2 regions of the Brevibacterium sp. BRM-1 genome follow, and region 2 is predicted to be linked to the other one. Evidence: riboswitches for the same ligand, from Rfam matches in the RefSeq annotation. Region 2 holds a riboswitch; the other holds the start of a gene.
What was found. A riboswitch is a leader RNA that binds a small molecule or an ion and turns the genes downstream of it on or off. The one in region 2 is predicted to bind thiamine pyrophosphate.
Positions count from the first base shown of each region.

Region 1 (4,175 bases), 180 kb from region 2:
GTCGAGCGTCTCGCGGCTGGCCTTCGGGTCCATCTTCTGCGGATCCTCGGCGCCGGTGCCGATGACGTTGTGCGTGTGGTGCGAGGTGTGGATGGTGATCTTCTTGATCGTGGACTTGTCCGCGATCTGCGCGCCCATCCTGCGCGCGAGGTCGATGAGCGCCTGCGCCTGGTACTCCGCGGAGTGCTCCTTCGTGTAGGAGTCGAGGATCGCGCGCTTGGCCTCGCCGGCACCGGGCAGCGGCACCGTGTAGCGGGCGTCCGGTCCGGAGAGGATCCAGGCGATGACGCCGTCCTCGCCCTCGTAGATGGGGCTCGGCGAGCCCTCGCCGCGCATCGCGCGGTCGACGGCCTCGATCGCCATCTTGCCGGCGAACGCCGGGGCGTGGGCCTTCCACGAGGAGATCTCGCCCTTGCGCGACTGGCGGGTGGCGGTGGTGACGTGCAGCGCCTGGCCGATCGCCTGGTAGGTGACGTCGACCGGCAGGTGGAGCATGGCGCCCAGGCCGGCGGCCACCGAGGGCCCGAGGTGGGCGACGTGGTCGATCTTGTGCTCGTGCAGCGAGATGCCCTTGGCCAGGTCGATCTGGATCTCGTAGCCGGTGGCGATCCCGTTGATGAGGTCCGCCCCGCCGACGCCCAGGTGCTGGGCGACCGCGATCATGGGCGGGATGTTGTCGCCGGGGTGCGAGTACTCCTTGGCGAGGAACGTGTCGTGGAAGTCGAGTTCGCGCACCGCCACGCCGTTGGCGAATGCGGCCCACTCGGGGGAGATCGTCGTGCTCAGGGCCTCGCCGAACACCGTGGAGCCGGGGGTGAGCGCATGCGGCAGGGCCTGCTCGCGGGCGTGGGTGGGGGCCTTGCGGCGCACCGAGGCGGCGGCGACGGCGGCGTTGTCGATGACCCGGTTGACCACCATCTCGGAGACCTGCGGGTCCACGGGGACCGGATCCGCGGCCACCGAGGCGATCTTGTGGGCGAGCTGGTCTTCGCGCGCCAGCTTCTCGGAGCTCTTGTAGGTGCGGACTTCGTGATCGATCACGGACGCTCTCCTTCGTGTCAACGTCGACAGTGTGCGGTGGCGCACTTCGCCACCACTCTAACCTCCGGCCCGCCGGCGCAGCGCGCCCCACCGGCCCGGAAATATCTTGACATCAAGGTACTTCACCGCGCGGCAGCGGCCAAGGGCGGGGCGCCCGGGATGGCCCGCGGCGGCCATCGTCCCCCTCCCGCCGCGCTCGCCGGAGGGCCCCGATGTGTCACGATGACTCCATGACGCGGACAGCCCTGGACTACGACGACAACTGGCTCGAACCGGACGAGATCGCGCAGCTGCGCCGCCGGCTGCCCATCGCCTACGTCAACGCGGTCCCCGTGCAGCTGGGCGACAGCGGCGCCCCCGAGCGGGTGGGCCTGCTGCTGCGCACCATGGCCGACGGGACTCTCGGCCGCGAGATCGTGGGCGGGCGCGTTCGCTTCCACGAGCCGCTGCGCCGCGCGCTCACCCGCCACTGCGAGAAGGACCTGGGCCCGCTCGCGCTGCCGCTGCTGCCGCCCTCGCTGACCCCCTTCCACGTGGCCGAGTACTTCCCCACCGAGGGCGAGTCGAAGTTCTTCGACCCCCGCCAGCACGCGATCGCGCTGTGCTACATCGTGCCGGTCCAGGGCGAGTGCACGCCCCGCCAGGACGCCCTGAGCCTCGACTGGCTCACGCCCGCCGAGGCGCTGCGCCGCGAGACGCTCTCCGAGCTCTCCCACGGCCAGCAGCACGTCGTCAAGGCCGCGCTCGCCCACCTGGGCCTCCTCCCGTAGCCCCTCCCCCGCGCCCGAGGCGCGGGCCGGTGCGCCTGCGCGCGGCACCTCGGCCCGGGCGCGGCTGGGAATCTCCCCAGAGTCCTGCGGATTGTGTAGTCTGGGCCCCACGACAGGGGAGCGCCGTCAGGGGCGCTGAGAGTGCGCAGCGCGCAGACCCTCGAACCTGATGCGGCTCATACCGCCGAAGGAAGTCGAGTCTCTTCACCCCTCCTTGCCATAAGGAGGATCTTCATGACCGCACCGACATCCGACCGCCGCGCCCGCCCGGCCTATGCGTGGCGGGTCGTCGACATCGTCGTCGCCGCCGTCCTCGCCGTCGCGTGCGGCCTCATCTTCACCCTGTGGTCGGCCTCGTGGTCGGTCATGCAGGTGCCGTTCGCCGCGTTCCCGCCGGCCGGCGGCCTGCTGACCGGCGGCTGGGTGATCGCCGGCCCGCTGGCCGGGCTCATCATCCGCAAGCCGGGCGCGGCCCTGTTCTGCGAGCTGCTCGCCGCGGTCATCGAGGCGGCCCTCGGCTCGCAGTTCGGCCTGGGCGCCGTCTTCTCCGGCCTGCTCCAGGGCGCCGGAGCGGAGCTCGCCTTCGCGCTCTTCGCCTACCGCCGCTTCACGCTGCCCGTCGGCCTGCTGTCCGGGGCACTGGCCGGCCTGGCCCTGGGCATCCACGAGGCGATCATCTACTACGCGGAATGGGCGACCATGTGGAAGGTCGTGTTCTTCATCGCCACGACGATCTCCGGTGCCCTCATCGCCGGCCTGGTGTCGTGGCTGGCGATGAAGGCCGTCGCGAAGACCGGCGCGCTCTCCGCGTTCGCCGCCGGACGGTCCAACCGCGAGGTCTGATGCCCGCGGACATCCTCGCCCGCGACTTCGGCTGGCGCCACGCCGGCCGGAAGCGGGCGGCCCTCGCCCACATCGACCTCGAGGTCCCCGCGGGCCAGCGCGTGCTGCTCGCGGGCGCCTCGGGGGCGGGCAAGTCGACGTTCCTCCACGCCCTGGCCGGCGTGCTGCCGGCCGAGTCCGGCTACCAGGAGGGCGAGCTGCTCGTGGGCGGGCAAGAGCCCGACCCCTCGGCCGGGCGCACCGGCCTGGTGCTCCAGGACCCCGACTCGCAGGTCATCCTCGCAACGATCGGCGCGGACGTGGCGTTCGGGATGGAGAACCTGCGCGTCCCGGCCGCCGACATCCCGCACCGGGCCGCCGCCGCACTCGACCTCGTGGGCCTGACCCTGCCGCCGGAGCGCTCCACGCAGGCCCTGTCCGGCGGGCAGAAGCAGCGGCTCGCCATCGCCGGGGTCATCGCCATGGCCCCGGACGTCATCGTCTTGGACGAGCCCACCGCCAACCTCGACCCCGCTGCCGTGACCGTTGTCCGCGATGCCGTGCTCGCCGCGCAGGCCCGGACCGGAGCCACGATGCTCGTCGTCGAGCACCGCGTGGAGATCTGGGCCGACCACGTCGACCGGGTCGTCGTGCTGGGCCCCGAGGGCGTGCTGGCCGATGGCCCGCCGCGGGCGGTGCTGGCCGATGCCGGCCTGCGCCCGGCCCTGCTCGACGCGGGCCTGTGGCTGCCCGACCTGCCCCTGCCCGCCCCGCGGGCGCGCGCCGCGGGCGGTGAGGAGCTGCTGAGCGCGCGGGGGCTCGGAACCGGGCGCGGGCGAGCGCTCACGGCCGCGGGCATCGACCTCGACATCCGCGCGAGCACCGCCACCGGCTTCGTCGGCCCCAACGGCGCCGGCAAGTCCACGACGGCGCTCACCCTCGCCGGCCTGCTGCCGCCGCTGGCCGGGACCCTCCGGGCGCAGCCCGCGCTGCTGGCCGCCGGCACCGGCCGGCCCCGGGGCAGCGCGCCGCACGGCTGGAGCGCCCAGGAGCTCGTCAGCCGGATCGGCACGGTGTTCCAGGAGCCCGAGCACCAGTTCATCGCGGCGAGCGTGCGCGCGGAACTGGAGTTCGGGCCGCTGCGCGCCGGGCTGGGCGAGGAGATCGCCGCCGCCCGCGCGGACGAGCTGCTCGCCCGGCTGCGGATGGAGGCCCTGGCCCCCGCCCACCCGCAGACGCTCTCCGGTGGGGAGAAGCGGCGGCTGTCCGTGGCGTGCATGCTCGCCGCGCAGCCGCCCGTGCTCATCGTCGACGAGCCCACCTTCGGCCAGGACGCGCGCACGTGGCGCGGCCTCGCCGAGCTGCTGGGCGACCAGGTCGACGCGGGCGGTGCGCTCCTCGCAGTCAGCCACGACGAGGAGTTCCTCACCGCGGTGGGCGCGCGCCGCTGCGCGTTCGCCCCGGCCCCGCGCCCGCAGGAGGTGCGATGAGCGACATCGTCATCCGCAGCGAGCCCGCCGCGGCGCCCCCCGTCGCCGCGCT
Region 1 covers NZ_CP113788.1:1,603,554-1,607,728, forward strand. The annotation lists gene BRM1_RS07105 (MmgE/PrpD family protein) at 1-1,041, opposite strand, end outside; gene BRM1_RS07110 (DUF4916 domain-containing protein) at 1,272-1,811, shown strand; TPP riboswitch at 1,916-2,021, shown strand; gene BRM1_RS07115 (ECF transporter S component) at 2,046-2,654, shown strand; gene BRM1_RS07120 (ABC transporter ATP-binding protein) at 2,654-4,123, shown strand; gene BRM1_RS07125 (energy-coupling factor transporter transmembrane component T family protein) at 4,120-4,175, shown strand, end outside.
Region 1: another riboswitch for thiamine pyrophosphate. It lies ahead of BRM1_RS07115 (ECF transporter S component); the one in region 2 lies ahead of BRM1_RS07850 (hypothetical protein).

Region 2 (4,175 bases):
CGGCGATCTCCTGCCGCCCGGCGTCGTCAACGTCATCAACGGCTTCGGCGTCGAGGCCGGCAAGCCGCTGGCGTCGAACAAGCGCATCGCCAAGATCGCGTTCACCGGTGAGACGACCACCGGCCGCCTCATCATGCAGTACGCCTCGCAGAACCTCATCCCGGTGACGCTGGAGCTGGGCGGCAAGAGCCCGAACATCTTCTTCAACGACGTCGCACAGTCCGATGACAGCTACTACGACAAGGCGCTCGAGGGCTTCGCGATGTTCTCCCTCAACCAGGGTGAGGTGTGCACGTGCCCCTCGCGCGCACTCGTCCAGGAGGGGATCTTCGACGACTTCGTGGCCGCGGGCATCGAGCGCGTGCGCGCCACGAAGCAGGGCAACCCCCTCGACACGGACACGATGATCGGCGCGCAGGCGTCGAACGACCAGCTCGAGAAGATCAAGTCCTACCTCGACATCGGCAAGCAGGAGGGCGCCGAGGTGCTCATCGGCGGTGAGCAGGCCCACCTCGACGGGGACCTGGCCGATGGCTTCTACATCCAGCCCACCGTGTTCAAGGGCACGAACAGCATGCGGATCTTCCAGGAGGAGATCTTCGGCCCCGTGCTCGCGCTGACCTCGTTCACGAACTTCGAGGAGGCGATGAAGGTCGCCAACGACACCCTCTACGGACTGGGCGCAGGTGTGTGGAGCCGCAACGGCAACACGTGGTACCGCGCAGGCCGGGAGATCCAGGCCGGCCGCGTGTGGGTGAACAACTATCACTCGTACCCGGCCCACGCCGCGTTCGGCGGGTACAAGTCCTCGGGCATCGGGCGCGAGAACCACAAGATGATGCTCGACCACTACCAGCAGACCAAGAACATGCTGGTGAGCTACTCGGAGAGCAAGCTGGGCTTCTTCTGATGAGCGAGCAGGCACTCGACCGTCCGCTGGATTCGCAGCCCACCCTGGACGGTGAGACCGAGTCCCGGGTGGCGCTGACTCCGGCGGCGGTCGAGCTCCTGCGCGAACTCATCGGCCAGCACGGCCAGCTCATGTTCCACCAGTCCGGCGGGTGCTGCGATGGGTCCTCGCCCATGTGCTATCCGGCCGGTGAGTTCCTCACGAGCGACGCCGATGTGCTGCTGGGCCGTTTCACGCTGCCCGGTGTCGATGCCGAGCAGGCCGAGCTCGAATTCTGGATGTCCGCGGAGCAGTTCCGCTACTGGAAGCACACCCACCTGACGGTGGACGTGGTCAAGGGCCGCGGCTCGGGCTTCAGCGTGGAGTCGCCCACGGGCCAGCGGTTCCTCATCCGCTCACGGCTCGTCGGGTAGCCCGCACCGCCCCCCCCAGGGTGCGAGGGGGCGGGGGAGCCGCGGGGCGGGGGAGCCGGTGGTTCTCCCGCCCCGCTTGGTCCGCACCGCTCGGGCACGGATGAGGCGCTCGGGCACGGATGTGGCGCTCGGGCACGGATGTGGCGCTGGTGCACGGGAGCTCAGGCGCTGGCGTGGCGCCTCAGAGGCCGGCGCGCAGATCGAGAACCGCATGGCCTCACCGCCCGGGAGCCCCGCCACCGCTCACGCGCTGTAGGCGGCGTCGAAGAACTCGAGCTCCAAGCGGACGAAGCGATCCCACAGGCCAGCGGCTTTCGCGCGCTCCGCCTCGTCCAGGTCCGCGCCCACGCGGTCGAGCTCGTCGACGATGACCTGCACCCAGGCGCGGAAGTCCGCGCCGCGGTGCAGCTCGATCCAGCCCAGGTGCTCCGGTCGGCTGGGGTCGGCGAGCTCGCGCTCGCCCCAGTCCAGGTAGAGCCACTCGGCGACGGCCATGACGATGAGGCTGCGGACGTAGGAGTTGGCGTGCGCCGTGTCGAGCATGCCCTCGACCATCGCCGCCGAGGTTGCGGTCAGGGGGCCTCGGCGGCCCGCTCGGTCGACGAGCCGAGGGCCGCCAGGGCGCGTTCGAAGTAGCCGTCCTCGTCCGAGGCGAAGAAGCCCAGCTGGGCGGAGAAGCGCAGCTTGGGCTCCACGCGGTCGGCGTTGACGACGCACGAGGCGCACAGCGACAGGGCCGCATTGAAGAAGCGGTAGTCCTGCTCGAGGTAGTGGGCGAGCACCGCGTCGTCGATGCGGCCGTCGAACAGCTCCTCGACGAAGCGGTGGCCGATCGCCCGGTCCCAGGTGTCACTGGTGCGCTTGCGCAGTTGGGCGGCAAAGCCGCCCGGGGCGGTGGTGATGGTGGTGGCGGTGCTCATCGTCGACCTCCTTGCGGGGAGGGGTGCGGCACGGCCGGGCGCGTGGGGCCCTGCTTGACGACTTCCTCCGCCGGTGCTCACCGGATCAGGTTCGAAGGGTCTGCTGCCGCACTCTCAGCGCCCGCGATGGCGCTCCCCTGTCGTGGAGCCCACCCTAGCGCAGGTGGCGGGTGCGGTGGCCGGCGCACGGCTGAGGTGCGCGCACGGTCTACGTGCCCGGTCGGTGACATCGCTGGGGTGAACGTTCGGGTGCACGGGTCCCCCCCTCCCGGAACGCACGACCGCCCCGGCCGTCGTGGGCCGGGGCGGTGGGGTGCGTGCAGGGGGGAGGGGCTCAGCTCTTGATGGCCGAGAGCTTCTGCCACTGCTTCCAGCTGTACGTCCAATCGGAGACGTCGCCCGAATCCGGCGTGAGGGAGACCCGCGAGCCGGTGATGGAGACCGGGTCGCCGTACTTCGCGGAGGCGAAGTACTTCGCGGCCCGTGAGGTCGAGAGGTTGATGCAGCCGTGCGAGACGTTCGAGCTGCCCTGCACGCCCTCGGACCACGGCGCCGCGTGGACGAACTCGCCGTTGTTGTGGATGCGCACTGCCCACTGGACGGGCGTCGAGTAGCCGTAGCGCTCCGAGGTCATCGTGTAGTCGGCCGACTTCGACATGACGATGTGCTCGCCGTTGTAGGAGGGGGAGCTGGGCTTGCCGAGCGAGGCGGGCCAGTCCCACAGCTTCTTGCCGTCGCGCGTCACCGTCATCCGGTGCGTCTTGGCGCTGGCCTTGACGATCTGGGAGCGGCCGATCTTGAAGTCGAGCGTGACGTTCTTCTTGCCGTACGTCTCGTCCGAGGTCTGCACGCCCTTCATGGGCAGCTTGACCGTGACCTTCGAGTGGGCCGGCCAGTGCTCCTCAGTGCGGTAGTGGATGCTCGAGTGGCCGTCGTCATCGGGCAGCCAGCCCCAGGCGCCCGTGACGCTGCGCTTCTTGCCGTTGTTGTCCGTGACCTGGACCGTCATGCGGTTCTGGATCGAGGCACGGTACTTCTTGGGCACGATGCCGGAGAAGTTGACGATGACGGGCGCGGCGACGCCCACCGTGTCATCGTCGGCGATCTCCGTGAAGGTGCGGGTCGTCTCGCTGGAGGGCTCGGAGGTCTTGACGGTGCCGGTCTCCTCGTGGGACTGGCCGTCGTTGCCCTTGACCGTCGCCTTCCACTCATAGGTGGAGTTGCCGGCGACCGTGAAGTCCGAGGTCCACGTCGTGCCCTCCTCACCGGAGCCCGGGTCATCGGAGGCTCCCGCGCTGGGGGCCGCCGAGGCGCCCTCCGAGTTCTCATCGGAGGCGCCGGCCCCCTGCGAGGCGGACGCGGTCGAATCCGCGTCGCTGTCCTCGAGCTCCGAATCGGAGGTCGAGGAGCGGTTGGCGGCCGTGAAGCCCGCATTCTGGGCGCTGGGCGTCGCGGTAGTGTCCGCCTCGTCGGCGTCCGCGCCGCTGGACAGGGACCCCTTGTCGACGGGGATCTCCTTCTGCTTCGAGTCGGAGGCGCTCGCGGAGGCGAACGTGCCGTTCTCGACCCTGAGCGTCAGGTGCTGCCCGGCCTTGACCGTCTTGACCTCTTTGCCCTTGGCGTCGACGACGCTGATCGAGGGGCTGGCCTGCTCCGTGTTGGCGGAGCCGTTGTGCGAGGCGTTCTCGCCGGTGCCGGAACCGGAGGGGGTGCAGGCCGCGAGGAGCGCGGCGGAGGAGATGAGGGCGGTGGCAGCAAGAAGACGGCGGGACACGCGTGGCCTCTCTGTGGAGGATGTGGATGGCTTTCACAAAGGATACGGGCCCAATGTCAACGCGCGATGACGACGGGGACCGGCCTGTGGGAGTCCACGGGGATATTGGCTTGGAGGGGGGCGGTGACCAGGGGAGATCCCTGCAGCATTCGTTGCAG
Region 2 covers NZ_CP113788.1:1,785,990-1,790,164, reverse strand. The annotation lists gene exaC (acetaldehyde dehydrogenase ExaC) at 1-910, shown strand, start outside; gene BRM1_RS07860 (DUF779 domain-containing protein) at 910-1,323, shown strand; gene BRM1_RS07855 (hypothetical protein) at 1,567-1,878, opposite strand; gene BRM1_RS07850 (hypothetical protein) at 1,896-2,243, opposite strand; TPP riboswitch at 2,289-2,392, opposite strand; gene BRM1_RS07845 (L,D-transpeptidase) at 2,578-4,017, opposite strand.